4 regions of the Streptomyces sp. NPDC050610 genome follow, and region 3 is predicted to be linked to each of the others. Evidence: riboswitches for the same ligand, from Rfam matches in the RefSeq annotation. Region 3 holds a riboswitch; each other region holds the start of a gene.

Region 1 (7,182 bases), on a different contig from region 3:
CCGTGCCGGTCCCCACCAGCTCGCGCACGAGGGTGTACTGCGCGTGGTTGGTGTCCTGGTACTCGTCGACCAGCACGTGCCGGAAGCGGCGCCGGTAGTGGTCGGCGACGTCCGGGAACGCCTGGAGCAGGTGGACCGTGGTCATGATGATGTCGTCGAAGTCGAGGGCGTTCGCCTCGCGCAGCCGCGCCTGGTACATCGCGTACGCCTCGGCGAGTGTCTTCTCGAATCCTCCCCCAGACTCCGTCTGGGAGGTGCCCCCTGCGGCCTGGCCGGCGAACTCCTCCTCGTCGATCAGCTCGTTCTTCAGGTTCGAGATCTTGGCGCTGAAGGACTTGGGCGGGAAGCGCTTCGGATCGAGGTCCAGGTCCCGGCAGACCAGCGCCATCAGCCGCTTCGAGTCGGCGGCGTCGTAGATCGAGAAGGATGAGGTGAAGCCGAGCTTCTTCGACTCGCGGCGCAGGATGCGCACACAGGCGCTGTGGAAGGTGAGCACCCACATCGCGTTGGCCCGGGGGCCGACGAGGTCGCCGACGCGCTCCTTCATCTCGCCCGCGGCCTTGTTGGTGAAGGTGATCGCGAGGATCTGGCCGGGGTGCACGCCGCGCGCGCCCAGCAGGTGCGCGATCCGGTGCGTCAGCACGCGCGTCTTGCCGGACCCGGCGCCGGCGACGATCAGCAGCGGCCCGCCGCTGTGCACCACCGCGGCGCGCTGCTCCTCGTTGAGCCCCTCCAGCAGCGCGGAAGGGTCGATGACGGGCCGCGGCGCGCCGTCGCGGTAGTACGCGTCGCGCGCCCCGGAGCCGCCCTGCCCCGAGGCCGGGCCGGACCGCTGTACGGGCGCGTCGAAGGCGCCCCCGAAGAGGTCGTCCGGCACCGGCTCCGGTGCGGCGTCCTCGGGCGGCGGCGGGGGCTCCTCGCCCGAAGGTTCGAGATCCGCCAGGAAGCTGTCGTCAAAGAGGCTGCTCATCGCCCACCGAGTCTAGGCCGCCCCACTGACACCCGGCTCCGGCTGTGGAAAAGACGGGGGAAAGTACGGGCGGAAAGTACGGGCGGAGGGTCGGCGTCCAGGGGTCGGGAGCGGGCGGGAGAGGGCGGGAGAGGGCAGCTCGCGGCGTGGGAGGCGCAGTCACGGAAGGTTCCGGCATATCGAACACCAGCCTTCACAGCGGCCCCACCCGTTGGCTACGGTGCTCGCTCAGGCAGCCCGTCCCCCCGCCGACGCCCCGTCTGCACGGGCCGCCAACGCCGAGTCCGACTGCGCCGCGAGGCGCCCGGAGCCGGGGACCCACACGCACCACCGGGGTGAATCGGCCCGTACGCACGCACGCCGCGCCGTACGGACCGTAGGGCATAAACCTTCCAAAACCGCCCGAACCCGACAGCTAACCCGGTAGGCGGTCCACGGAAGGAGTCGCCTCCCTTGGCGTCACACCGCAAGCCCCGCAGCACTGGGCACGGGCTGCTCGACACGCCCGCCCGCCGCCGCACCGCCGTCTCCCTCACGACGGCGGCGCTGGCCTCCGCCACCCTGCTCTCCCAGACCGCGCACGCCGCCCCCGGCCGCCCCACAGCCCCCAAACCCTCCGGAACCTCCGGAACCTCCGTCGAGGACGTACAGCGACGCGTGGACGCCCTGTACCGGCAGGCGGGCACGGCCACGCAGGAGTACAACGCCGCCAAGGAGCGTACGGACGCGCAGAACGGCAAGGTCGACAGGCTGCTCGACGACGTGGCCCGGCGCACCGGGAAGCTCAACGACGCACGGCGCGCGCTCGGGGCGTACGCCGCGGCGCAGTACCGCGACGGCGGTGTGAGCCAGACGGCGAACCTGCTGTTCGCCGCCGATCCGCAGAGCTGGTTCGACCAGACGCATCTGATCGACCGGATGACGGGCCGGCAGGAGCGGGCCGTACGGGATTTCCGTACGCAGCAGAAGGCGGCGGCCAAGGGCCGGGGCGAGGCGGTACGGAGCCTGGCCGCGCTCACCGATTCGCAGAAGCAGCTGAGGGCGAAGAAGGAGACCGTCCAGGGGAAGCTCGGCGAGGCGCGGGAGCTGCTGTCGAAATTGACGGCCCAGGAGAAGGCGCGACTGGCCGCGATCGAGAAGAAGAAGGAGGCGGCGGCCAAGAAGAAGGCCGAAGAGCTGGCCAAACGCCAGGCCGAACGCCAGGCGGAGAAGCGGCAGGCGGAGAAGGCCGCGCAGGGCGGCGGCAGCGGCAAGGGGCAGGGCGGCTCGGAAACGGGCCACAAGGGGGGCGGCACCGACTCCGGAGCCCCCTCCGGGGCGCACTCCGCCAAGGCCGACAAGGCGATCGCCTTTGCTCGCGCACAGATGGGCAAGCCGTACGTGTGGGGAGCCACCGGCCCCAATTCGTACGACTGCTCAGGGCTGACGCAGGCGGCGTGGAAGGCGGCGGGCGTCGATCTTCCGCGCACCACGTGGGATCAGGTGAAGACCGGCGAGCGGGTGGCCACGGACGATCTCCAGCCGGGTGACCTGGTCTTCTTCTACGACGACATCAGCCATGTCGGCATGTACATAGGCGACGGGAAGATGATCCACGCGCCGAAGCCCGGGGCGAGCGTGCGGGTGGAGTCGATCTTCTACATGCCGATCTACGGGAGCGTGCGCCCGGCGTAGCGGAGACCGCTCACGCCCCCGGGGCGCCGGCTCTCAGCCGCTCACGTCCACAACAGGGCGATGAAGATGTTGGCGATGGTCAGGGCGCCCACGATGCCGAAGACGGGCGCCTCCACCTTCTCGTCGTCGCGCTTCACGTAGACCAGGCCGAGGACCACGATCAGGAACGCCAGCTTGATTCCGATCTTGACCGTGTTCAGCGAGTAGTCCTCGGCCTGGTTGAGGCCGACCAGCGCGACGCCCGTCACCAGCATGGTCAGCGCGCCGTGCAGCATCGCCGGGACCATGCGCGCCTCGCCCTTGCCCATGGCCTTCATCTGGGTGAGAAAGCCGCCGAGCAGGGCCGCGATGCCGATGATGTGCAGGCCGACGACGGCGTGAATCAGTACGTCCATGAGGCCCGACAGTATCCGGGGGCATATCACCCGTCGGCGGTCAGGTCTGCCTCATTCGCCGCTTCGATCAAGGGCGGCCGAAATCCTTCCGTATGGGCGCGAGTGGACCGATCACGTGCGGTCGCCGTGCGCACGGTTTCATCCAATAGCGGTCATGCACGCGCATTCCCGTGACGGTCGGGCCTAGCGTCCTGCACCAGGTGACCGGCTCCCCACTGTCACCGTCGGAGCGAGCGGGCCCCGCCAGGGCCCGTACCGCGCTCGGACGGCGACTGTCGGCCACTGCGCCGAGAAAGCCCGGCGGCGGCTCGCCCCCCTATTACGGGCCACCGCCGGGCCGACCGCGGCGAACCGGGGCCAGGACGCACAGCACACACGTCACACACAGCACGTTCAGCTCGCTCAGCACACGAAGGCAAGGCACCGGAAGGAAGTGACGGCCCCCGTGGCCTCGCACCGAAAGCCCAAACGGCACCGGCCGTACGCGCTCACCAGCGGCACCGCACGCACCGCGGCGACCCTCGCCCTCGCCGGCGCCGCCACCGGCACCGCGCTGGAGGGCACCGGGCACGCCGCGCCCCGACAGACCCCGGCCCAGGTCAAGACCCAGGTGGACCGCTACTACCAGGAAGCGGAAGCGGCCGCCGAGCGGTACAACGGCGCGAAGGACAAAGCGCGCGCCGCGGAGAAATCACTGGACGCGCTGCGCGACGAGGCCGCGCGCAAGACGGAGGGGCTCAACTCGGCCCGTAACGCGCTGGGGGCGTACGCCACGGCGCAGTACCGCGAAGGCGGCCTGTCCCCCGCGGTCCGGCTCGCGCTCTCCTCCTCCCCCGACCAGTACCTCGACCGCGCCTCGCTCGCCGACCACATGGCGGGTCGGCAGGCCGCCGCCGTGAAGCGTGTCGAACACGAACTGCGCGAGGTACGGCAGGTACGGACCGCCGCCGACGCCCAACTGACCCGCCTCAAGGGCTCGCAGGCCGAGCTGAGCGCGCACAAACGATCCGCCGAGGGAAAACTGGACGCCGCGCGGCGGCTCCTGGACGGGCTGACGGCCGAGCAGCGCGCGAACGCGCAGAACGACGGCGGGGGCGACGACGCCCCTGATACGGACCGGGGCACGGCCGTACGGGCGGCGGACCGCTCAGCGGCGCGCGGCAGTGCCCAGGCCGCGACGGCTCGCACTTCGACGGCCAGGGCTTCGACGGCCCAAGCCTCGACGGAGCGGGCGGCCCGCGCGGTGTCCTACGCGTACGCGGCGCTGGGCAAACCGTACGTGTGGGGGGCCACCGGCCCGTCCGCGTACGACTGCTCGGGACTGACGCAGGCCGCCTGGCGGGCGGCGGGGGTGTCGCTGCCGCGCACCACATACACCCAGATCAACGCGGGACCGAAGGTCAGCCGATCCCACCTCTCGCCCGGTGACCTGGTGTTCTTCTACTCGGGCGTCAGCCACGTCGGCATCTACGTCGGCGACGGCAAGATGATCCACGCGCCGCGCCCGGGAGCGCCGGTGCGGGTGGCCCCGATCGACCAGATGCCGTTCGCGGGCGCGACGCGCCCGGCGTGAGGGGCGAGCCGTCCCGCGACGGGATGCGCAGCGGGCTCATCTCGCCCACATGGGCCCCCGGCCGGGTGCTCCCCCGACCTCGGCGATGCTGGGGTGGCGCACCGCGTCCAGCCCGTCATCGGCGAGAAGGCCGGCGATCAGGGCCGTAGGCCCGAATACCTCGGTCGCGCTCAGATCCCAGTCGGTGAGGACGAACCAGGTGCCGTCCATCGGCCACCAGTGCGCGGGAAACCGGGTCGAGACGGCCGAGTCCGGCCGCGCGCAGGCATCGTGGTGAGCGAGTGCCTCGTCCAGCCGCCCTCGACGGGCCGGGACCGGGCGGCCGATCTCCTCGATCGCCGCTTGAGCCCAATAGCACTCCGTACTCATCCCGTCGAGGCTGTGACGGGCGAGGACCTCGATCAGGTGAGCCAGACAGGCACGGTCGATCTCCCCCGCCTCCGGCCTCTCAAGGTCTTCGGGCAGGTCAAGACCCTGGAAGACCCGGAAGGAAGGGGTGAACAGCCAGTCCGCCAGTCTCCTGCCGGCCCGCACCAGCACGTCGTCCCACCGGACCCGTGCCCCTCCCACCCTGACGGTGTGCAGAACCCAGCAGCGGTCCGGGAACCCCTTCTGGGGCTCGTAGCCCAGGACGTCGTCGTCCCGTTCCAAGAACGGTCGGACACCGCCGAGCGAGTCGTCATCCGGCAAAAGCTCCACCACGGACTCCTCGACACTTCGACCACACAGGTGGCGTTCCGCAACTGGTCGAGGATAGGAGACCGGCTCGTTTCCAGACCGCCCCGCTCACGCCTTGAGCTGATGCGTGAGCCACTTGAAGACCTCCGGCACCTGCTTCCGCCAGACGATCGTGCCGTGCCCGCCCGCGCCCTTCGGGATCTTCTCCACGTACACGGTCGTCGGCGGCTTCGCCGCCTGCTTGAGCGCCAGACCGGCCTGGTAGCCGTCGCCGTCCCCGCCCGAGACGAACAGGGCGGTCCGCGGCGGGGTCTTGGCGTGCTGGAGGATCCTCCACGGGTTGTTCTTCTCCCGCAGCACCGGGTCCTTCGCCGTCAGCGCGACGGGCTCGCCGATCGGGTCGTTGTAGCCGGACAGGCTCACCCCGGCCCGGTAGCGGTCCGGGTGCGAGACGGCGAGCTTGGCGGCGCAGTGCGCGCCGGCGGAGTACCCGGCGACGGCCCAGCCGTCGGGCTTGTCCGCCGTCCGGAAGTTGTCCAGGACCATCTTGCGGACGTCGACGCTCAGCCAGGTGTCGGCGTTGACCTTGCCGGGAACGTTGGCGCAGCCGGTGTCGACGTCGCCGAGCAGCGTGGTGCGCGGCGCGACGACGATGAACGGGGCCACCTCGCCCTTCTCCATCAGCGGCTTGAGCTGCGAATTGACGTGCAGCGACCCGAACCACGCCTTCGCCGAGCCGGGGAAGCCCGGCAGCACCTCCACGACGGGGAACTTGCGGTCCTGATAGGCGGGGTCGTCGTACTGCGGCGGCAGCCACACGTACACCTCGCCGTCCACCCCGGATATCCGCCCCTTGAGCTGCGTGACCTGCACCCCCGGCCCCATCCGCTCGTCCCCGGCCGGCTTGAACTTCTGCCTCACCTTGGGCTCGTGCTTCACCGACTTCCCGCCGGTGCCGTCAGCGCCGAGGTCGGCCGCCGCGTTGACGTGGTTGCCGGTGCCGAGCAGGTCGTCCCAGTTGTCGAAGAGCCCGTTGGAGTTGTTCACGATCACGAAGACCATGACGATCGCCGTGGTCTGCGCGAACAGCAGCATGACGAACCGCGCCACCCCCCGCATCGCCCGCGGCCCGCCTATTCGGCTCCACAGCAGCAACGGCACCATCAGGGCCGCGATCACCAGCACAATCGACGTCAGAAAGAAGGGCGTCCCCGTAAGGCTCATCAAGCTCTCGTCTCCGGATCAAGGGCAGCCGCAGGGGGCAGTGCTGCCGGGGCCCCGTGGGGGCCTCTCGACCGGAAGAGATGGCGTACTCGCGATCGGGGTTCCGCTTGTGACCAGAGCGTCATATACCGGCTGCGCCGGGGCCTGACCTGTGCCTACCGGGCCCGCCCAGCGCCTCGGCGACGGTGCCGGGACACGCGGAAGCTCCTGGCCCCGGCCAGGAGCTCAAGCGGGCCCGCCGCTAGGCGGCGGGGAAATCGCGGTGCTTCACGTCGGCGAGGAAAGCGGCCCAGGCGTCCGGGCCGAAGGCCAGGGTCCCGGCCCCGCGGTCCTTGGTGTCCCGGAGCTCCACGCCGACGCCTATCCGGCGGGCTTCGACGCACTCGCCGTTCTGACCGCTGTACGAGCTCTTGAACCATTCGGAACGGTGAGGCGACATGAAATGTTCTTCCTTACGAGGTCAGTCCGTCGGCGATCTCGACGATCAGAGCCTCCGACTCCAGCGCACTCAACGCTGTCGCCCGAAGGTGATCGAAGGCACTTCCCAAACGGACCGTGTCCTCCCGGGTCTCCAGGTAGGCGTGGCTCGCGAAGTTCTCCAGCAGAACCACCTCCAGACCCGCCGGAGGGGGGAAGCTGTAGATCAAGAAAGGATACGGCCCGCCCTG
Region 2 (7,182 bases), on a different contig from region 3:
GCCGTGGGGCGCGTGCTGGACATCACCGCGGAGGAGGTGCGGGCCGTCGCCGCGGCCCGGCTGCGCCCCGACAACCGCGCGGTTCTCGTCTACGAACCGACCGAGCCCGCGGAGACCGAGTCGGCGGACGCCGAGCAGGCGGCCGACGGAGCCATCGAAGACACCGCGAAGAACGCCGAAGAGCAGGAGGCGGGCCAGTGAGCGACGCCGTGGCCACCACCACCATGCAGTTCCACCCGCAGCCGCAGCCCGGCGCCCCCACGCCGTGGGCCTTCCCGGCCCCCGAGCGCGACCAGCTGCCCAACGGCCTCACGCTGCTGCACTGCCACCGCCCCGGCCAGCAGGTCGTCGCCGTGGAGGTCAACCTCGAAGCGCCGCTGGAGGCCGAGCCGGCCGGGCTCGACGGCGTCGCCACGATCATGGCGCGCGCCCTGTCCGAGGGCACCGACAAGCACTCCGCCGAGGATTTCGCCGCCGAGCTGGAGCGCTGCGGCGCCACCCTCGACGCGCACGCCGACCACCCGGGCGTCCGCGTCTCGCTGGAGGTCCCGGCCTCCCGGCTGCCCAAGGCGCTCGCCCTGCTCGCCGACGCCCTGCGGGCGCCGGCCTTCGCGGACAGCGAGATCGAGCGGCTCGTGGGCAACCGCCTCGACGAGATCCCGCACGAGCTGGCCAACCCGGCCCGCCGGGCCGCCATGGCGCTCTCCAAGCAGCTCTTCCCCGCGGGCGCGCGCATGTCGCGCCCCCGCCAGGGCACCGAGGAGACCGTCCGCGACATCGACGCCGCGGCCGTACGGGCCTTCTACGAGGCCCATGTACGGCCCGCCACCGCGACCGCCGTGGTGGTCGGCGACTTCACCGGCGTCGACCTGGCCGAGGCGCTCGCCGACACGCTCGGCGCGTGGACCGGCGGCACCGCCGAGCCGTACCCGGTGACGCCCATCACCGCCGACGACACCGGCCGGGTGGTGATCGTGGACCGCCCCGGCGCCGTCCAGACCCAGCTGCTCCTCGGCCGGATCGGCCCCGACCGGCACGACCGCGTCTGGCCCGCCCAGGTCCTCGGCGCGTACTGCCTCGGCGGCACCCTCACCTCGCGCCTGGACCGCGTCCTGCGCGAGGAGAAGGGCTACACCTACGGCGTGCGCTCCTACGCCCAGGTGCTGCGCTCCTCCGAGGCCTCGGCCCTCCAGGGGCCCACAGGCGCCTCGCTGCTGGCCATCAGCGGCTCGGTGGACACCGAGTCCACCGGACCCGCGCTCGCGGACCTGTGGACCGTGCTGCGGACGCTGGCCGCCGAGGGGCTGACGGACGCCGAGCGCGACATCGCCGTGCAGAACCTCGTCGGAGTCGCCCCGCTGAAGTACGAGACGGCCGCGGCCGTCGCCGGGACGCTCGCCGACCAGGTCGAGCAGCACCTCCCGGACGACTTCCAGGCCCAGCTGTACGCGCGCCTCGCGGAGACCGGCACGGTGGAGGCCACCGCGGCCGCCGTCAGCGCCTTCCCGGCCGACCGGCTCGTCACGGTCCTCGTCGGCGACGCCGCGGAGATCCTGGAGCCGGTCAAGGCGCTCGGCATCGGAGAGGTGACGGTCGTCTCCGGCTGAGGGGAACGCGACGGCCGCGAGGGTCTTGTCGCGAAGGTCCCATAACGGGACGAGTGGGGCGCGAGGGGTCTATGGGGCCCTCGCGCCCCGCCGTTTGTCCGGTTTATCGGAGTGGTTGCGTGTCTGCCGTGTGGCGTAGGGCACAAAATCGCGGTTCTGTTTGCCGATTGAAAGAAGGCCCGTTTAGCTTCATGGCGGTTGTCCGTCGTATATGAGTCGCAGCCGCGGCCCCGGACAACCATCGCCGAGTCCCCAATGGCGTGAGCCAGGGGAGCCGGGGACCCACACGTCCCTGGGGTGAATCGGGCCCCTTCCCGGAGGGACCCGTAGGAGACCTTCCTGCTCCGAACCCGTCAGCTAACCCGGTAGGCGAGAAGGAAGGAAAGGATCAGCCGTACCTATGGCGTTCACCCGTGCCACCGGGAAGCACCGTCGTCCGAGCCGCGCCGTGCGTGTCGGCGCCAACGCGGCGGGGGTCGCGACCCTGGCCGCCACCGGCGTCGTCGCCGGCCTCGCCTCCCCGGCCCTCGCGTCCGGCGGCGACCCCGCTCCCAAGATCGAGGACACCGGCCTCACCCAGGCCGTCGTCATGAGCAACGACGTGGCCGACAGCATCGGGGCCCAGGCCGAGTCCCAGCAGCACGCCGCCGCCGAGGCCGCCGCCAAGGCGAAGGCGGAGGCCGCAGCCAGGGCCAAGGCCGCCGAGGCCAAGAAGCGCGCGGACGAGGCCAAGCGGAAGGCCGACGCGGAGCGCGCCGCCAAGGCGAAGGCCGCCCGCGACGAGGAGCGCAAGCGCCTCAACGCCTTCGTCCTGCCGGTCGACGGCTCGTACGTCTCCACCGCCTACAAGGCGTCCAGCGGACTGTGGTCCTCCGGCAGCCACACCGGCGTCGACTTCCACGCCGGAATGGGCACCCCCGTGCACTCCGTGGGCGCGGGCACCGTCGTCGAGGCCGGCCCGGGCGGCGCGTACGGCAACAACATCGTCATCAAGATGAACGACGGCACGTACACGCAGTACGGCCACCTCTCCTCCATCGGCGTCTCCGTCGGTCAGCCGGTCACCCCTGGCCAGCAGATAGCCCTCTCGGGCGCCACCGGCAACGTGACCGGCCCCCACCTGCACTTCGAGGCCCGTACGTCCCCGGAGTACGGCTCGGACATCGACCCCGTCGCGTACCTGCGCGCGCACGGCGTCAGCCTCTGATCCCGCGCGCCTCACGCGCGCAAAGCACCGCCGAAGACCCCGGACCGCATGGCCGGGGTCTTCGGCGTGCGCCGCGGGAGAGCCGGCCGGTGAATCGGCGGCGGCGGGGAGCCCCACGAAGAAGGGCCGCGGCGACCGTGATCGGTCGCCGCGGCCCGTCGCGCGGCCGTGCCGCGCCGGTGAACCCGAATCAGACGGTCTCCGGGAGCTCCTCAAGCCCCTCGGCGACCAGCTTCGCCAGGCGGTCGAGCGCGGCCTCGGCGTCGTCGGCCTCGGAGGCGAGAACGATCTCCTCGCCGCCCTGGGCGCCCAGGCCCAGCACCGCGAGCATGGAGGCGGCGTTGACCGGGTTGCCGTCGGCCTTGGCGATCGTCACGGGGACGCCCGAGGCGGTCGCGGCACGGACGAAGATCGACGCGGGGCGGGCGTGCAGCCCCTCGGCCCAGCCGACGGTGACGCGGCGCTCAACCATGGTGTTGCCCTTCAAGTCGTCATTGGTTGTCTAGACCAGTCTCTCACGGTGCCCGGTCGCTCCTGCGGTGACGTCCGGCACCGTGCCGCCCCCCTGCTCCCTCCTCCATTGTGCCGCCCGGCCCGTCCGCACCCGCCTCCACCTGCCGTGCTCCCTCGTCCGCCGCGCCCCTGCCCACCTTGCCCCGACCCTCCGGTGTACGCGAGCGGAGGGTCTGTCAGTGCCCGGTCGTACGCTGGCCCCATGCACACGCCGTCGGAGCACGCCGCGTACCCGACCCACTGGGAAGCCGATGTCGTGCTGCGCGACGGCGGCACGGCGCAGATCCGGCCCATCACCGCCGCGGACGCGCAGCGCCTGGTCAGCTTCTACGAGCAGGTGTCGGACGAGTCGAAGTACTACCGCTTCTTCGCGCCCTACCCGCGCCTGTCCGACCGCGACGTCCACCGCTTCACCCACCACGACTACGTCGACCGGGTCGGCCTGGCCGCCACGGTCGGGGACGAGTTCATCGCCACCGTCCGCTACGACCGCATCGACGCGCGCGGAATGGCCGCCACCGCCCCCGCCGACGAGGCCGAGGTGGCCTTCCTCGTCCAGGACGCGCACCAGGGCCGCGGCGTCGCCTCCGCCCTCCTGGAGCACATCGCGGCCGTCGCCCGCGAGCGCTCCATCCGCCGGTTCGCCGCCGAGGTGCTGCCCGCCAACACCAAAATGATCAAGGTCTTCACGGACGCCGGGTACACCCAGAAGCGCTCCTTCGAGGACGGCGTCGTCCGCCTCGAATTCGACCTGGAGCCCACCGACCAGTCCCTCGCCGTCCAGCGCGCCCGCGAGCAGCGCGCCGAGGCCCGCTCCGTGCAGCGGCTGCTCGCCCCCGGGGCGGTCGCCGTCGTCGGCACCGGCCGGGAGCCCGGCGGCGTGGGCCGCGCCGCCCTGCGCAACCTCCTGGAGGGCGGCTTCACCGGCCGTGCGTACGCGGTCAACCGCGCCTTCCCGGCGGGCTCCTCGCGGCTGCGGCCGGAGGGCGTGCCCGCCTACCGCTCGGTCGGCGACATCGAGGAGACCGTCGACCTGGCCGTCGTGGCGGTCCCCGCCGAGCAGGTGCCCGGCGTCGTCGCCGACTGCGGGGAGCACGGCGTGCAGGGCCTCGTCGTCCTCTCCGCCGGGTACGCCGAGAGCGGCCCCGAGGGCCGCGACCGCCAGCGCGAGCTGGTCCGCCAGGCCCGCTCGTACGGCATGCGCGTCATCGGCCCCAACGCGTTCGGCCTCATCAACACCGCCTCCGGCGTCCGGCTCAACGCCTCGCTGTCGCCCGAGATGCCGGCCGCCGGGCAGGTGGGGCTGTTCTCCCAGTCCGGCGCCATCGGCATCGCGCTGCTGTCCGGACTGCACCGGCGCGCGGCCTCGCTCGCGGGCGTCTCCACCTTCGTCTCCGCCGGGAACCGCGCCGACGTCTCCGGCAACGACTTCCTCCAGTACTGGCACGACGACCCGGACACCGCCGTCGTCGTCATGTACCTCGAATCCATCGGGGACCCGCGCAAGTTCACCCGCCTCGCCAAGCGCACCGCCGCCGTCAAACCGGTCGTCGTCGTCAAGGGCGCCCGGCACGGCGGCACCGCGCCCAGCGGCCACGCGGTGCCCATGACCCGCATCCCCGACGCCACCGTCTCCGACCTGTTCCGCCAGGCCGGGGTCATCCGCGTGGACACCGTCACCGAGCTCGCCGACACCGGGCTGCTGCTCGCCGCCCAGCCGCTGCCCGGCGGCCCGCGCGTCGCCATCCTCGGCAATTCCGACTCCCTCGCCCTCCTCACCTACGACGCCTGCCTCACCGAGCGGCTCCGCCCGCTGCCGCCGCGCGACCTCACCACGGGGGCGGGACCGGCCGACTTTCGCGCGGCGCTCGCCGACGCCCTCGCCGACGACCTCTGCGACGCCGTCGTCGTCACCGCCATCCCCTGGGTCGGCGACGCCTCGGCGGCACAGCTCGCGGCAGCCCTGCGCGAGGCGCTGGCCGCCGCCCCGACGGCGAAGCCGGTGGCCGTCGTCCACCTCGAAATACCGGGCCTGGCCGAGGCGCTGGCCGCGCCCCAGGAGGACCCGGAAGCCGCGCCGGGCCCCGCCGCGGGCGGCATCCCCTCCTACCCCGCCGCCGAGCGGGCCGTACGGGCGCTGGCCCAGGCCGCGCGGTACGCGCAGTGGCGCAAGGGGGCGGCCGCCCCCGGGCGGGTGCCGGAGTTCGAGGACATCGACGAGGCCGGAGCCGCGGCCGACATCGACGTGCTGCTCGCCGCGCACGGCGAGGCCGCGTACGGGCGCGCCGCGCGGGCGAGCGGCGACGGCCCCCCACTCGGCGAGGCCCCGGCCGCACCCGCCCCCCGCTCCGTTCAGCTGTCCGCCGCGGACACCCAGCGGCTGCTGGCCCGGTACGGCATTCCCGTGCTGCCCGCCCTCCCCGCACCCGGTCCCGACGAGGCCGTACGCGCCGCCGGGCGGCTCGGCTACCCCGTCGCGCTCAAGCCCACCGCGCCCCATCTGCGCCACCGCGCGGACCTCGGCGGGGTCCGCCTCGACCTCGGCGGCGAGAGCGAACTGCGCCGCGCCTACGCCGAGCTGACGGAACTGCTCGGCAAGCCGGAGGAGCTGCGGCTCGTCGTGCAGTCGATGGCCCCGCGCGGCGTCGACACGGTCGTCCGGGCCACCATCGACCCCGCCGTCGGCGCCGTGCTCTCCTTCGGGCTGGCCGGAGCCCCCTCCCTGCTGCTCGGCGACACCGCGCACCGGCTCGTACCGGCCACCGACCGGGACGCCGCCGAGCTGATCCGCTCCATCCGGACGGCCCCGCTCCTCTTCGGCTGGCGCGGCACCACTCCCGTGGACACCAAGGCACTCGAAGAACTCCTGTTGCGGGTCTCCCGCCTCGTCGACGACCACCCCGAGGTCGTCGCCGCCGACCTCGAACCCGTGGTCGTCGCCCCGCACGGCCTCCAGGTCCTGGGCGCGACACTGCGCCTCGCACCCCCGCCCGTCCGCACCGACCTGGGCCCCCGCCGACTGCCCGCCTACTGAGACCCATACGCCCCGTAGGATGGGCGTATGGCGAAGACCGGTACGACGACCCAAGGGCTGCGCGCGGCGATCGAGCGCAGCGGCTACTACCCGGCCCTCGTGGCCGAGGCGGTGGAGGCCGCCGTGGGCGGTGAGCCGGTCGTGTCCTATCTGGTTCATCAGGAGACGACCTTCGACTCCAACGAGGTCCGCCGGCATGTCACGGTCCTCGTGCTGACCGACACCCGCTTCATCGTGAGCCACACCGACGAGCAGGCGGCCGACGGCACCTCGCCGTCGCCGTACGCCACCACCTCCACCGAGTCCGTGAAGCTCGGCCGGATCTCCTCGGTGGTGCTCAGCCGCGTCGTGGCCAACCCCGAGTCGTACACCCCCGGCACCCTGCCCCGCGAGGTCGTCCTGACCATCGGCTGGGGCGCGGTCGCCCGCCTCGACCTGGAGCCCGCCGCCTGCGGCGACCCCAACTGCGAGGCCGACCACGGCTACACCGGCTCCTCCACCGCCGACGACCTGAGCCTGCGCGTCAGCGAGGCGGGGGACGGACCCGACACCGTGCGGCAGACCCTGGCGTTCGCGCAGTCCCTGTCCGAGGCGACGGCGGCGACCGGCCGCTGATGACTGATTACGCCTCCGGCCCCGCCACCTCCTGGCAGGACCCGCACCCGCTCGACCCCCGCTCCGCCCCCCTCCCGCGCTACGGCGCGGGCGCCCTCTCCGACCTGCTGCCCGCCGTCGCCGCGGGCCTGGAGGTCCCCGGCATCACCTCCGGCCTCCACCTGGAGCCCGCCGACCGCGCCTGCGTCTTCCTGATCGACGGCCTC
Region 3 (7,182 bases):
TCGACAACTTGCGTGCGTTGTCTTTGAGTCCGCGGCGTTCGAGTGACCTGATCAGACACGCGATGCAAGGACTTTCCTGATGACCGGTTCAATACCTCTCCGCTGGCGCAAGAGCAGCCACAGCAATGGCTCCGGCGGCAACTGCGTTGAGATAGCCGTCCCCCGCGGTCCCCGCGACGGGATGCTGGTACGCGATTCCAAGGACCGGGAGGGGACCGTACTCGGGTTCTCACGGCAGGCTTGGGGAACGTTCGTCGACTCCGTGCGGCGAGGTGCGGTGAGCTGACAGGGCGGGGCGGGTCGGGCCAAACCAGGCCAGGTCAGGCCAGGAATCCCGTCCTGCCCCCGGGCTCCTCGTGATCACATCGTCTCCACCCGCACCCCCCGCGGCGGCCCCGCCCGGTTCCCCGCCGCCAGGGCCTCGGTCAGCGCCGCGACCAGGGTCGTCGGGCTGTCGCGCAGCGTTGCGGGCGTGCTGGTGAACACGTGGACGGCGTGGGATTCGAGGCGTTGGCGGCGGGGGTGGCAGGGGTTGGGGTGGCGGAAGTGGTGGGCTGAGGAGTCGACCTCCAGGGCTACGCCCGCGCGGGGCCAGTACGCGTCGGGGCTGGCGATGAATTCGCCGGCGGCGGTGTAGAGGTCGGGGTTCCACAGTGGGGGCGGGAGGGGTGACCCTGCGATCACCGTTCTCGCCTGGTTCTCCGCCGACGATGCGACGCATGCCGTCAGTTCCTCCGCTGCCAGGGTGACCGTGGGGCTGCGGTCGAGGCCGGCCGCGGAGAGTTCGTCGATCAGGTCGCCCGCTGTGCAGAAGTCGCGCTGGACCGTTGCGGTGAGGATCGCCCGCAGGCCGTTCGGGCGGCCGGTCCAGCGGGCTGCCGTGTCGGCCGCGGCGCGGGCCGCTCCGGTGATGGGCATGCTGTCGACCAGCAGGTGCCGGGCGGGCCAGCGGCGTGTCCTGATGACGCGGACGTATCCGGCGTCGACGACCCGGCGGCCGTCCGGAATGAGGACCTCGACCGGTGCCAGCCGCGCCGCCTCGTGTCGCGTCGTGGAACCCGGGGCCATATGGAGCGCCGCCCGGCCCGTAAGGAGCGCCGACCTGCCCGAGAGCGGCGCCGCCGCCGCGCGCTGCCCCGCCGCGTACAGCACCGCCGCCAGCAGGCGCTGGATGGTGTCCGGCACGCCGGGGTGGAGCAGGTATACGCGCGGCAGTACGCGTTGCCACGGGCCGTTCTCGCGCGCCCTGTTCCAGATCGCGCCCTGGGAGACGCCCAGGGCGCGCAGTTGAGCGTGGGTCGCGAGGCCGCGTTGGCGGCTCACCAACCGGGACAGCGGCGCCCGGTCGTACGAGAGCGGTGTAGGCATGGCCCGTTGCTGCCCAGCAGGAACGGTGCCTCTTCCCCGAGTCCCTCGCGAAGTTCCTCGCGCCCCGCCCCGGAGCCCCGCGGACGTTCGCGCCACGTCATCGGGCGGCTTCCTCCGCGGCGCGTCAGCCGCCCACCGCCGCCGCCCCCGCCAGGCGTAGGGTCGAGGAAACGTTCGAGTTGTCTTGTCACGTTGTCTTGTCAGGTTGTCTTGTCACGGATCGTGGAGGTTGCGGGAATGGCTGGGGTTCCGACGTCTGTAGTGGCCGCTGGTGGGCTGGTCGGTGGTTACGGGGTGGCCCGCTGGACGAAGAAGCGGCCGCTGGGCGGGGCCGCGCTGGCCGCGGCCGGCGCCGTCGCGGCGCGGCAGTGGCAGCAGCGGTCCGGGACCGGCGCCGCCGCCGCGCTGACCGGGCTGTACGTGGCCGCCTTCGCCGGCTCGCACCCGCTCGCCAAGAAGGTCGGCTCCTGGCCCTCCGTCTTCGTGGTGGCCGGCGGCGTCGCCCTCGCCTCCTGGGCCGTCGAGCGGCGGGGCCAGGCCTGACGGGCGACGAGGGGGGGACGGGAGGCGGAGGGCCCCGGGCCGTACAGCCGTCTTCCGCACGGCCCGGGCGGAGCCGCTACCGCGACGCCTCCGTCAGCAGGTCCACCTCATCGGCCGTCAGCTGGAGGTCGGCCACCGCCAGCAGCGCCGGCAGCTGCGCCGTGTTGCGCGCGCTCGCGAGCGGGCACGCCACCGTCGGCCGGGCGGCGAGCCAGGCCAGGGACACCGTGGCCGGCTCGGCGTCGTGGGCCTCCGCGACCTTGTCCAGCGCTTCCAGTACGCGCAGGCCGCGCTCGGTCCGTACGTACTCGGCGGCGGTCCCCGACCGCGCGCTGTCCACGGCCGCGCCCGGGCGGTACTTGCCGGTCAGGAAGCCCGACGCCAGGCTGTAGTACGGGACCGCCGCCAGCCCGTGGCTCTCGGCGGTCGCGGCCAGGTCGCCCTCGTACGAATCGCGCGAGACGAGGTTGTACTTGGGCTGGACCGCCACGTACTTGACCAGCCCCTCCGCGTCGGAGAAGGCCAGCGCCTCCGCCAGCCGGTCCGCCGTGATGTTGGAGGCGGCGATCTCACGGACCTTGCCCTCCCGCACCAGTTCGTCGAGGGCCGTGATGAACTCCGACACCGGTACGGACGGGTCGTCGTAGTGCGTGTAGTAGAGGTCGATGTAGTCGGTGCGCAGGCGGCGCAGGGACTCCTCCACGCCCGCCTTGATGGCGTTGGCCGCCAGGCCGCGCCGCTCCGGAACGCCCGCGCCGACCTTGGTGGCCAGGACGACGTCCTCGCGGTTGCCGCGCGTGGCGAACCAGTCGCCCAGGACGGTCTCGGACTCGCCGCCCGAGTTGCCGGGGACCCACGCGGAGTAGACGTCGGCGGTGTCGATGAAGTTGCCGCCGGCCGCCGTGTAGGCGTCCAGTACGGCGAAGGACTCCGTCTCGTCGGCCGTCCAGCCGAAGACGTTGCCGCCGAGGCAGAGCGGATGGACGGACAGATTGCCGATCTTCTTGCGCTTCTCAGCCATAAGCCCATTTAACGCCTCGCACGGACGCGTTAACGGCTTGGACGGATTCACCCGTTCCGTTTTGGCCACTGCGGTCGCTGTGGTCACTATGATCACTGCGGCCGCTGTGGCCTCAAGTGGCCCGGCGCCACCGCCCGTTACGGCTTCATCCCGTGCTCCCGCAGCCACGCCATCGGGTCCACCGGCGTGCCCCCACCCGGCCGCACCTCCAGGTGCAGGTGCGGGCCGGTGACGTTGCCGGTCGCGCCGACCCGGCCGATGACGTCGCCCGCCTGCACCTTCCCTGAGTTCACGGCGATCGAGGACTGGTGGCAGAACCACAGCTCAGTGCCGTCGTCCAGGGTGAGCACCGTGCGGTAGCCGTACGAGCCCGCCCACCCGGCCTGCGTGATCGTGCCGCCGTGCACCGCCTTGATCGGCGTACCCGTCGGCGCCGCGAAGTCCTGCCCGGTGTGGTTGGCGGACCACATGTCGCCCGACTGGCCGAATCCGGCGGTAAGCGTGTACGAACCTACGGGCAGCGTGTACGCGGCGCCCGGCTTCACGAGCCCCTTCTCCGACGCTTTCTCCTGGGCGGCCGCTGCGGCCTTCTTGTCGGCCGCGTCCTTGGCCGCGGCCTCCTTCTCGGCCTTCGCCTTGGCCGCCGCTTCGGCCTTCGCCTTCTCCCCGGCGTCCGCCTCGGCCTTCCGCTTCGCCGCCTCGTCGGCGGCCTTGTCCGCCGCCGCCCGGACCACCGCGTCGCGCGCCTCACTGTCGGCGGCGGACTGCTGGTGCTCGGCCTGCTGAAGGATGCGGGCGCGGAGCGCCTCGCCCGCGTCGGCGACGCCGTTCGCCGCGTCTTCCGCGGAGAGGCCGATCCGGGACAGCGGCTGGTCCGCGCCGGGAGCCTCGGCGGCCTCGGCAGCCTCCGGAGCGGAGTCGTCCGCCAGGAGCGAGCCGATGCCCGGCAGGTCCTCCACGGCCGGCAGCTTCCCCGGCAACTCGCCCATCTGGTCGGCCAGATGCGCCAGGTCGGGCATGGATATCGGGGGCGCGGGGCGGTCCTTGGCGCTGGCCATCCCGCCCGCCCCGACCGCCGCGATGACGCCGACGCCGAGCACCGCTCCGCTACGGGCCATCGTGCCGCCGCGCTGCTTGCCGATCCGGTGCTTGCCGCGGACAGGGCCCGCGGAGTCCTCGGTGGGATTCCACTCCTCCCACAGCTCCGCCCCCCGCTCCCCCGACCAGCCCTCGTTGGGGTCTACGAGGTCTGCGGGGTCTACGGGATCTGCGGGATCTGCGGGATCTACGAAGTCGGCGAGGTCCGCGGGGCCGCCTGCGGGGCCTGCCACGAAGTCCGCTCCGGCGGCCGACGCGAGGCCGTCACCAGGACCGATGTCGATACCGGGGCCGATGTCGAAACCAGGACCGGTGTCGATACCGGAGCCGAGGCCGAGGCCGGCGCCCGAGTGGGCTCCATCGGCCTCAGGGCCGGAGCCGAGTTCCGCACCGGTGGGAACGCCGGACGGAGTGCCGGGAGCCGGCTCGAACGGAGGGGCGTAAGAAGGGGCGTACGACTGGTCGAAGGCCGACTGGTCGAAGGCCGACTGGTCGTAGACCGACGGGTCGTAGGCCGGGTCGTACGTCGGCTCGTCGAGGGCAGGCTTGTTGGACGCCACGGGGGCGCACTCCTTTCCTTCCTTCTCGCCTACCGGGTTAGCTGACGGGTTCGGAGCAGGAAGGTCTCCTACGGGCCCCTTCTCGCGAAGGCGCCCGACTCACCCCAAGGTTGGTGGTTCCCCGGTTCCCTGGTGCCTCGTGTTGCCGGTGCTGCCGATGGTGCTGGGTACGTACGGTGTGGCCGGTGTTGCTGGTGCCTGCGGGATTCGGCGAAGGCGCACGGTGCCGCCTCTTGCGGCGGTTGTGACGACCGCGCTGCGTTATCGAACGTTAATAGAAGCGAGACCCGGATACCAAGCTGTTGCCCGTAATCCGCGCAGGCTTTGGCGAGGACTTTATGGACACGCGTCGGCGAAAGCGGTCGAGTCGCCTCGCCTGCCGAAACCCCTCGGCGGCGATCGTGCGCCAGTCGTTATGCACAGGGATCAAGATCCACTACGCACCGTGTTCCCGGTCAGCATCGTGTTCCGACCCGCACCGTGTTCCGACCCGCGCCGTGTTCCCGGTCAGCGCCGTGCCCCCTATACGCGCCTATACGCGCCGGAATTCCGCCCTACCCCTCCGGCTCCTCCCCCGGCACAGCCGCCACCCCATCCCCGCAGCGCCGAATCGCCAGCAGCGCCATGTCGTCCGACGTCCCCCCGCCCGTATGCCGCGCCACGTCCGCGGCGAGCGCCTCCAGCACCAGGTCCGGCCCGTCGAACAGCCGCCCGTTCAGCCGGGCTTGCGGGTCGTAGAAGACGTCCCGCTTGTCCCTGGCCTCCGTGACCCCGTCCGTGAACAGCAGCAGCGTCGCCCCCGCCGGAAAGTCCCATACGTCCACCCGGTCCGGCCAGACGCCCAGGTCGCCCATGCCCAGCGGCAGCGCCGGCACCTCCGGTGTCGCCTCCACCGCCTTGCCGTCCGCGTACAGCAGCAGCGGCGGCGGATGGCCGCGGTTCACCACGCGCAACACCGCGCCGTCCGAGGCCGCCACCTCCACCTCCGCGAGTACGGCCGTGGTGAACCCCTCGAACTGGTCCAGCCCCTCCCGCCGCACCCCCTCCCGCTGCAACGCCCGTTCCAGCCGCGCGGCGAGCCCTTCCAGGGTCGGCTCCTGCTCCGCCGCCTCCCGGAACGCGCCGATCACGACGGCGACCGCCTCGACCGCCTCCAGGCCCTTGCCCCGGACGTCGCCGACGATGACGCGTACGCCGTGCGGGGTGTCCTGTACCGCGTACAGGTCGCCGCCGATACGGGCGTCCGCCTGCGCCGCCACATAGCGCGCCGCGACGCTCAGCCCCTCGCCGATTCGGTCCGGGGGCGTGGGCAGCACGGCCCGCTGAGCCGCCTCCGCGATGCCGCGCGCGGACTCCAGCTGCTGGTCGCTGCGGCGCACGATGCGGTTGATGCCGAGGGCGAGCACGGCGACGGTCAGGACCGTGGCGACCTTGGTCGCGGACTCGAACGAGTTCACCGCGCGGTGATAGGCGTTGGTCCCGGCCGCGGCGGCGACGGCCGCAACGGCGGTGGCGGCCGTGCCGCGCCGCCCGAAGAGCGGGGCGGCGACCAGCGGAGCGGCCGACAGGAACGGGGCCCCGGTGTACTTCGGCGGGGTCAGGAGGTCGAAGAGGACGCCGCCGACGATGAGTACGGCGGGCGCCCAGCGCGCCAGGCAGTTCGCGACGACGCCGCGGCGCGAGAGCCCGTTCGCGGGCGCTCCCGCGGGCACTCGTGCGCGGGTGCCCCCGCGTGCCCGGCCTCCGGGACCTCGCTTCCCCACCGTTCTCTCCTGACCGGTCCGTCCCGCGCGGCGCCCCTCCCAGGCTTCCGGCCGACGCCGCTCCCGGCGACCGCTGCTCATCCAATCGGGTGGCCGCTGCCCGCCCCCTCAAACGGGGCCGTCGACGGCGGATCGGAGCGAGGTACAGGCGTGAGCGCTGGTGGGAGTGGTGAGGCGGGGAGCGCGCGAGCCGCCGCAGCGGGCGCGCGCGTCAGGAGGGCCAGGCGCGCCGCAACACCGCGCGCCCCGCAGTCGGCGACACCCCCGCCCCCGGAAGCACCCCGCACCAGGCAGCGCCCGCCCCCAGCACGTCACAGCAGAGACGGGCAGGAAAGGACGGGCGCCGAGCGAGGACGGTCAAGGACGGGCAGAAACGAACGGTGGACAGACGGGGGTCAGCCAAGGGTCAGACAGAAGGCCGGGCGGATCAGCCAGAGTCAGACAGGGGCCAGCCAGAGACAGACAGAGACAGAGACAGAGACAGCCGTCAGGCCGCCGGAGTCCGTCCCCGCCCGCGCCCCGAGCCGCCGTTGCCACCGCTGCCGCCGCGCCCGCCGCCACCGGCCGAGCCCGAACCCGAGCCCTGGTACGTACGGCCGCGACCGCCCCGGCTGCCCCGGCCGCGACCGCCGGAACCTGAACCGGAGCCCGAGCCCGTACCCGTGCCCGGCCGCGAGGTCCGCGACTTCGGCTTGCCCTGGGGCTGCGCCGGAGCCGGGGGCGTGATGACGACCGGGACGCCGCTGGGGACGCGGGCCCCCGTGATGCGCACCAGCTCGGCGTCCTCCGGGCCCACCTTCGCGACCTGCGGGGTGATCTTCGCCGTGAC
Region 4 (7,182 bases), on a different contig from region 3:
GCCGGTCCGCTCCATGACCGACTGGAGTACGAGCGCTCCGGCCCCGATGACGTCCACCCGGCCGGGGTGCATCGAGGGGATCGCGGCCCGCTCGTCGTGGGTGGCCGCCAGCAGGGCGCCGGTGACCTCCTTGACCCGCTCGTAGGAGATCCGGGAGCGGTGGATCGCGGCGGAGTCGTAGCGCTCCAGGCCGAGTTCGATGGCGGCGATCGTCGTCACGGACCCGGCGAGGCCCACGAGGGTGCGCGGCTCGCGCAGCGGAACGCTCTCCTCCGCGAGGTCGAGCGCGGCGTCCACGTCGGCCCGTATCGCGCTGATCTCGTCGGCGCTCGGCGGGTCGTGGCGCACGTGCCGCTCGGACATCCGTACGCAGCCGATGTCCACGGAACGGGCGGCACGCACCCGCTCGCCGCCGACCACGAACTCCGTCGAGCCGCCGCCGATGTCGACGACCAGGTACTCGCCGCCGTCCCCGGCCAGCTCCTTCGTCGCCCCGGTGAAGGAGAACTCGGCTTCCTGGTCGCCGGAGATCACCTCGGGCTCGACGCCCAGGATGTCCAGGACGCCCTGGACGAACTCGTCCCGGTTCTCGGCGTCCCGCGAGGCGGAGGTGGCCACGAAGCGGACCCGCTCCGCGCCGTGCTCCTCGATGACCGCCGCGTACTCGCGGCACGCGGCGAACGTCCGCTCCAGCGCCTCGGGCGCGAGCCTGCCCGTACGGTCCACGCCCTGGCCGAGGCGGACGATCGTCATCCGGCGGTCGAGGTCGACCAGCCCGCCGGTGGCCGGGTCGACGTCCGCGACCAGCAGCCGGATGGAGTTCGTACCGCAGTCGACGGCGGCGACGCGCTTCATTCGGCGTCTCCTTCGGCCTGTACGTCCTGCTCCTGGGCGTCCGCCGCCTGGCACGGCGCGACGCACGGGCCCTTGCGCCACCACTCCGGCAGCATCGCGATGGCCTCGTCGCCGAGCGGGTTGACGCCCGGCCCGGCGGCCAGCGAATGGCCGACGAGCACGTGCAGGCACTTCACGCGGTCCGGCATGCCGCCCGCGCTCGGGAACCCTTCGAGCACCTCGATGGCGTCGCGGCGGGTGATGTAGTCCTCGTGCGCGGCGCGGTACGCGGCGGCCAGCTCCGGGTCGGTGCCCAGCCGTGCCGTCATCGTCTTCATCACGCCGTCCGCCTCCAGCGTCCCGATCGCGGAGGCCGCGCGGGGGCAGGTGAGGTAGTAGAGCGTCGGGAACGGCGTGCCGTCCTCCAGGCGCGGTGCGGTCTCGACCACGTCGGGGTTGCCGCAGGGGCAGCGGTGCGCGATGGAGCGCAGACCGCGCGGGGGGCGGCCCAGCTGCTCCTTGAACGCGGCGATGTCCGCGTCCGTCGGGGTCGTGGGCTCGGTCTTCGGAGGAGGGGTGTCCATGGGCTCGCTCGTACTCGGTCTTCTCGTGTCTTCTCGGTCGGTGGGCCGGATCGTACGCGCCGGGGCCGTACGGGCCACAGTCGCAGTCGTACGGGCCGGTGCGGCAGGCGTACGGGCCGGTGTCGCGCGGGCCGGGTCGTCGGGGCGGATCGTACGGGCCGGATCGTACGGGCCGGGGTGATCGGGACCGGGACCGGGCCGAGCGGCCCGTACAGCCGTACAGCCATGCAGCCGTACAGCCATGCAGCCAAGGTCCGTGCAGCCGCATCCGGGCGCCCGCCCCCGGCCGGGAGGGCCCCGTCAGCCCTTCCCGTGTCCGTCCGCCTTGTCCACCCCGTCCCAGAGGTTGTCGGACCAGGAGCGGCCGGCGCCGCCCTGGTCCTTCGGCCGCTTGGCGTCGCCGCCGCCGTCCACCACGCTGTAGCCGGTCTCCCCCGGTCGCGTGTAGTGCAGGTGCTCGCGCGCCTGCTGCTCGATGTAGGCCGGGTCCTTCAGCCGCGCCTTCTCCTCGCGGAGCCGCTTGACCTGCTCGCGCGCCTCCCGCGACTGCCGCAGCTGATCGCCGATGTCCGAGCGCTGGGTGATGAACTGCCGCATCGGGTAGGCGAGGGCGACGACCAGCGAGCAGACGACGAGCGCGAGCAGCGCCGCCCGGCCGGTGAGGCGGTTGCGGCGCACGGGCCGGGTCCGGTACACGCGGGCGGCGGCCTGCTCGCCGAGCGCCTTGAGCCTGGTCGCCGTGGAGAACCGATCCGCCGGCACAGCCGCCTCCCCTGTCTCGTCGCCCGTGCGACCCACCTACGTACACGTCCCCGGCAACGGTACGGGACCGGTGCCGGGGACGCTTCGCTTACGCGCTCAGCCGCGTACGGCCGTGTTCCGCGTGCTCGCGGGCCGTGGGGTCAGCCCTTGAAGCGCGGGAACGCGGAACGGCCCGCGTAGACCGCGGCGTCGTCGAGGATCTCCTCGATGCGCAGCAGCTGGTTGTACTTGGCGACGCGCTCGGAGCGGGCCGGGGCGCCGGTCTTGATCTGGCCGCAGTTGGTGGCGACGGCCAGGTCGGCGATGGTGACGTCCTCGGTCTCGCCGGAGCGGTGGGACATCATGCACTTGAAGCCGTTGCGCTGGGCTAGCTCGACGGCGTCGAGGGTCTCGGTCAGCGAGCCGATCTGGTTGACCTTGACCAGCAGGGCGTTGGCGGCGCCCTCCTCGATGCCGCGGCCGAGGCGCTCCGGGTTGGTGACGAACAGGTCGTCGCCGACGATCTGGACCTTCTCGCCCAGCTTGTCGGTGAGGACCTTCCAGCCCGCCCAGTCGTCCTCGTACAGCGGGTCCTCGATGGAGACCAGCGGGTACGCGGCGACGAGCTCCTCGTAGTACTCCGTCATCTGCGCGGCGGAGCGGTCCTGGCCCTCGAAGGCGTAGACGCCGTCCTTGTAGAACTCGGAGGCGGCGACGTCGAGCGCGAGCGCGATGTCCTGGCCGGGCGCGTAACCGGCCTGCTTGATGGCCTCGACGATGAGGTCGAGCGCCTCGCGGTTCGAGCCCAGGTTCGGGGCGAAGCCGCCCTCGTCGCCGAGGCCGGTGGACAGCCCGCGCTCCTTCAGCACGCCCTTGAGCGTGTGGTAGACCTCCGCGCCCCAGCGCAGCGCCTCGGAGAAGGACTCCGCGCCGATCGGCGCGATCATGAACTCCTGGATGTCCACGTTGGAGTCGGCGTGCGAGCCGCCGTTGAGGATGTTCATCATCGGCACCGGCAGGAGGTGCGCGTTGGGGCCGCCGAGGTAGCGGAAGAGCGGCAGGTCGGACGCCTCGGAGGCGGCGTGCGCGACGGCGAGGGAGACGCCGAGGATGGCGTTGGCGCCGAGCGAGGACTTGTCCGCCGTGGCGTCCAGGTCGAACATCGCCTGGTCGATCAGGCGCTGCTCGGTGGCGTCGTAGCCGACGAGCTCCGGGCCGATCTGCTCGATGACGGCGAGGACGGCCTTCTCGACGCCCTTGCCCTGGTAGCGGTTGCGGTCGCCGTCGCGCAGCTCCAGCGCCTCGAAGGCACCGGTGGAGGCGCCGGACGGAACGGCGGCACGGCCCGTGGAGCCGTCGTCGAGGCCGACCTCGACCTCGACCGTGGGGTTGCCTCGCGAGTCGAGGATCTCGCGAGCTACGACGACGTCGATGGACGGCACGAGTGTCTCCTTCATGGGGTGACTGGTTTCTGCACCCCGAGCCTAACGGGCCGGGGGCATCCGCCCGCGCGCAGCCCGGGCTCCGGGCCGAAAAATGGGCCAAAGGGCCAGATCAGAGGACGAATGGCGGTGTTGTTCGCCGAACGGGGAATGGGGGCCGGAACTGGACACCGCCGGAGGGGCAGCCGACACGACACCCCCGGACATGCGAGTGCCCCGCTACGGCGCGATCGGGGGGAATGGCGCGCCGCAGCGGGGCGGTCTCTCATGAGCGGAGAGACAGGGACGGTGATGAAGCCGTCCCGGAGGAGCGGATCAGCTCAGGTGGAGCTGCTGACCCGGGTAGATCAGGTTGGCGTTGGAGACGATGCCCTTGTTCAGGTTGTACAGCTTCTCCCAGCCGCCCTTGACGCTGTGCTCCTTGGCGATCTTGCCGAGGGTGTCGCCGGACTTGACCTTGTACTCGCCGTCGCCCTTCTGGATGGACTTCGGCGCGACGGGCTTCGGCGCGGCCTGCTTGGGGGCGGCCTGCTTGGGGGCCTGCTGCTTCGGCGCGTAGTGCTTCGGGGCCTGCTGCTTCGGCGCGGCCTGGCGCTCGCTGCGGTCCGCGTGCTGCGTGCTGCGGCTGCTGGAACCGGTGTCGACGCCGGCGGCGGGGCCACCGGAGGACAGGTTGCCGGCGCCGGCGCAGGACCAGGCGCCCGGGCCCTGCATGGCGAGCAGCTTCTCGGCGGTGGCGATCTGCTGGCCCTTGGTGGCCTGGTCGGCACGCGGGGCGTACTGGGTGCCGCCCGCGGCGGCCCAGCTGGACTGGTTGAACTGCAGGCCGCCGTAGTAGCCGTTGCCGGTGTTGATCGACCAGTTACCACCGGACTCGCACTGCGCGACCTTGTCCCAGGTGGAGACGGAGGCGGCGGAGGCCGAGGTGGCGCCCATCAGCGGGACGGCGACAGCGGCACCGGCGACGCCGGCGAGCGTGGCGACACGGACGGCCTTGGACGGACGGCGGTGCTTGCCCTTGGAGATAAGCATGTTGGTTTCCTCACCGACGCCTACGAGGTGAGCTGTCGGGTTCGGGCTGTGAGCTGCCCGGCCTCGTGTGCCGGAGCACACGGGGCTTCACCCCTAGCCGTCCCGGTCCCCGTCGGTGTCGACGGGCCGTTCCGGCGGCCTACCTGGTTCCCCCGCTCCTGCCTACGGCGCTTTCGCGACGAATCCAGCGACCGCCGGCAGGATTCGGCGTGGCGATCGTGGTGCTCACGGTGGCGAGCGGTGACGACGTTAAACACACTGCCCAGGAGGGTTCAAACCCCCCCTCCTGACGGCAGTTGCCTCTACTTACCCACAGAAACAGCACATTTCCGCAGGTGAGAGACGGTAGGGAGAGATCGGGCAGGGGAGGAACCCGGGGCTGTCAACGAGACCCATGTCTCACTTTCCCTCGGAACGGACATACCGCCCGTACCGTCGCTCTCACGTTCCGAGATCAAGTTTCTGACCAGGGAAAATGAGATCGGGGTCGCTTCCTACGGTGCCGTGGTTGCGCTCGTAGAGGCTGGTCCAGCCGCCGGCGACGGAATGCTCCTCCGCGATCACCGAGAGGCTGTCCCCCGACCGCACCGTGTAGTCGTGAGGGGCCTGTTGGGGCGTACGAGACGAATTCCCGGCGCGCGATTCCCCACCGCGCGATTCCCCGCCGCGCGACGCGTGCCGGCCGCCGCCGCTCCGTCCGGCGTCGTCCTGCGCGGAGGAGCCCGTGCCGTCGTCCCCCTTGCTCCCTTCGCCCCCCTTCTCCCCTTCATCCGTGCCGCCGCGGTGCCGGCCCTCGCCGGACGTCGGCGACCCCGTCGTGGAGGTCGTGGGGTCGGTGGAGGGCTCAGTGGGCTCGGAAGGGGTCGTGGAAGGCGTCTGAGAGGGCTTGCCGCCGGGCTCGGGGGTCCCGGACGGGCTGGAGCCGTCCGCGCCGGTCGCGCCGGAGCCCTTCTCGCCGTCGCCCTTCCCGCTCGGCGTCGCGCTCGAACCGCCCTTTCCGGAGTCGGCCTTCCCCGGCTCCGTACGGCCCTTGCCCTTGTCCTTGCTCTCGCTCTTGTCCTTGCCCTCGCCCTTGTCCTCGCCTGAGGGTTTCTGGGACGGGTCGGAGCTGTGGGAGGGCGAGGGCGACTGGGCGGAGGGCTCCGAGGACGGCGTCTGGGTGCTGCCCGGGTCGACGCCCGGGGCCGCACTGCCGCGGTTGAGCCCGGAACTGACCGCGCATCCCGACCAGGGCTTGGTGCCCTGGCCCTCCAGGATCTTCTGGGCCACGGCTATCTGCTGGGCCCGGCTGGCCAGGTCGGGTCTCGGCGCGTACGCCCTCCCCCCGTACAGATCCCACGTCGACTGCGAAATCTGGAGCCCGCCGTAGAAGTCGTTCCCGGCGTCGGCGCTCCACGTTCCGCCGCTCTCGCATTGAGCGACGCGGTCCCAGGTCGCTGCGTCCGCGGCGTTCGCACCGGTGGCCGCGAGCAGCGGCATGGCGATTCCGGCGCCCGTCACCCCCGCCGCTACGACGATGGCCGGGACCTGACGGGGGCGGCGGTGTCGACCGTTCCCGGTGCGCATGCGGTTGCCTCTCGTGTGACGGCTGAGTTGTCGGTTCCTCGGTTGCCGAGTTGTCGGTTGCTGAGATGTCGGTTGCCGAGTTGCCGGTTGCTGAGTTGTCGGTTGAAGATAGCGACGCGCTCAGTCAGTCACAAGCCGATGTAGCCGAGGTCACGCGGAGGTCACGTCGCTTGACGCTTCGTCACTTCTGGCGGGGCGTGAACTCCACGGGCAGCGTGCGCAGTCCGCGCATGATGAGGCCGCCGCGCCACCGCAACTCCTCCGGTTCCGCCGCGAGACGCAGGTCGGGCAGGCGCCGCAGCAGCGTCGCGAGGGCGGCCCGGCCCTCCAGCCGGGCGAGCGGCGCGCCGATGCAGTAGTGGACGCCGTGCCCGTATCCGAGGTGCTGATTGTCACCGCGCGAGAGATCGAGGGTGTCCGGTTCGGCGAACCGCTCCGGATCGCGATCCGCCGCCGCCAGCACGACGAGTACGGGATCGCCCGTGCCGATCCGCTGCCCGCCCAGGGTGATCGGCTCGGTGGCGAACCGCCAGGTCGCCAGCTCCACCGGTCCGTCGTAGCGCAGCAGTTCCTCGATGCCGGTGGCGAGCAGGCTCTCGTCGCCCGCGTCCAGGGCCCGCTGCAACCGCTCGCGCTGGCCGGGGTTGCGCAGCAGCGCGTACGTGCCGTTGCCGATGAGGTTCACGGTGGTCTCGAACCCCGCGAAGAGCAGGATGAACGCCATCGCGGCCGCCTCGTTCTCGCTGAGGTGCTCGCCGTGGTCGGAGGCCCGGATCAGACCCGAGATCAGATCATCGCCGAGGTCCGAACGCTTACGGTGGATCAGCTCCGCCAGATACGTACGCATCTTCTTGACGGAACGGGCCACTCCGCCGCGCGGCCCGCCGCCGTGCCGGATCATCATGCCCGCCCAGTCGCGGAAGTCGTCCTGATCCTCGCGGGGCACGCCCAGCAGATCGCAGATCGCGTAGATGGGGAGCGGA

What was found. Region 3 has a riboswitch for cyclic di-AMP ahead of AB0I22_RS35845 (M23 family metallopeptidase). Riboswitches for the same ligand answer to the same signal wherever they lie in the genome.
Positions count from the first base shown of each region.
Region 1: it holds a riboswitch for cyclic di-AMP, as region 3 does, so the genes downstream of both, AB0I22_RS17495 (NlpC/P60 family protein) here and AB0I22_RS35845 (M23 family metallopeptidase) in region 3, are expected to answer to the same signal.
Region 2: it holds a riboswitch for cyclic di-AMP, as region 3 does, so the genes downstream of both, AB0I22_RS14445 (M23 family metallopeptidase) here and AB0I22_RS35845 (M23 family metallopeptidase) in region 3, are expected to answer to the same signal.
Region 4: it holds a riboswitch for cyclic di-AMP, as region 3 does, so the genes downstream of both, AB0I22_RS14985 (transglycosylase family protein) here and AB0I22_RS35845 (M23 family metallopeptidase) in region 3, are expected to answer to the same signal.

Region 1 covers NZ_JBFAIV010000012.1:158,349-165,530, reverse strand. The annotation lists gene pcrA (DNA helicase PcrA) at 1-970, opposite strand, end outside; cyclic di-AMP (ydaO/yuaA leader) riboswitch at 1,237-1,416, shown strand; gene AB0I22_RS17495 (NlpC/P60 family protein) at 1,463-2,644, shown strand; gene AB0I22_RS17490 (hypothetical protein) at 2,686-3,039, opposite strand; gene AB0I22_RS17485 (NlpC/P60 family protein) at 3,485-4,612, shown strand; gene AB0I22_RS17480 (hypothetical protein) at 4,649-5,311, opposite strand; gene AB0I22_RS17475 (alpha/beta hydrolase-fold protein) at 5,399-6,514, opposite strand; gene AB0I22_RS17470 (DUF397 domain-containing protein) at 6,756-6,953, opposite strand; gene AB0I22_RS17465 (helix-turn-helix transcriptional regulator) at 6,967-7,182, opposite strand, start outside.
Region 2 covers NZ_JBFAIV010000009.1:200,494-207,675, reverse strand. The annotation lists gene AB0I22_RS14455 (pitrilysin family protein) at 1-201, shown strand, start outside; gene AB0I22_RS14450 (pitrilysin family protein) at 198-1,607, shown strand; cyclic di-AMP (ydaO/yuaA leader) riboswitch at 1,840-1,994, shown strand; gene AB0I22_RS14445 (M23 family metallopeptidase) at 2,008-2,814, shown strand; gene AB0I22_RS14440 (HPr family phosphocarrier protein) at 3,005-3,286, opposite strand; gene AB0I22_RS14435 (GNAT family N-acetyltransferase) at 3,530-6,361, shown strand; gene AB0I22_RS14430 (DUF5998 family protein) at 6,389-6,976, shown strand; gene AB0I22_RS14425 (nucleotide pyrophosphatase/phosphodiesterase family protein) at 6,976-7,182, shown strand, end outside.
Region 3 covers NZ_JBFAIV010000047.1:21,433-28,614, forward strand. The annotation lists gene AB0I22_RS35820 (helix-turn-helix transcriptional regulator) at 1-80, shown strand, start outside; gene AB0I22_RS35825 (DUF397 domain-containing protein) at 80-286, shown strand; gene AB0I22_RS35830 (hypothetical protein) at 361-1,368, opposite strand; gene AB0I22_RS35835 (hypothetical protein) at 1,606-1,911, shown strand; gene AB0I22_RS35840 (aldo/keto reductase) at 1,988-2,932, opposite strand; gene AB0I22_RS35845 (M23 family metallopeptidase) at 3,070-4,590, opposite strand; cyclic di-AMP (ydaO/yuaA leader) riboswitch at 4,602-4,751, opposite strand; gene AB0I22_RS35850 (PP2C family protein-serine/threonine phosphatase) at 5,145-6,245, opposite strand; gene AB0I22_RS35855 (DEAD/DEAH box helicase) at 6,841-7,182, opposite strand, start outside.
Region 4 covers NZ_JBFAIV010000010.1:35,605-42,786, forward strand. The annotation lists gene AB0I22_RS14965 (Ppx/GppA phosphatase family protein) at 1-855, opposite strand, end outside; gene AB0I22_RS14970 (DUF501 domain-containing protein) at 852-1,418, opposite strand; gene AB0I22_RS14975 (septum formation initiator family protein) at 1,719-2,180, opposite strand; gene eno (phosphopyruvate hydratase) at 2,321-3,601, opposite strand; gene AB0I22_RS14985 (transglycosylase family protein) at 3,917-4,633, opposite strand; cyclic di-AMP (ydaO/yuaA leader) riboswitch at 4,636-4,780, opposite strand; gene AB0I22_RS14990 (transglycosylase family protein) at 5,075-6,199, opposite strand; gene AB0I22_RS14995 (cytochrome P450) at 6,381-7,182, opposite strand, start outside.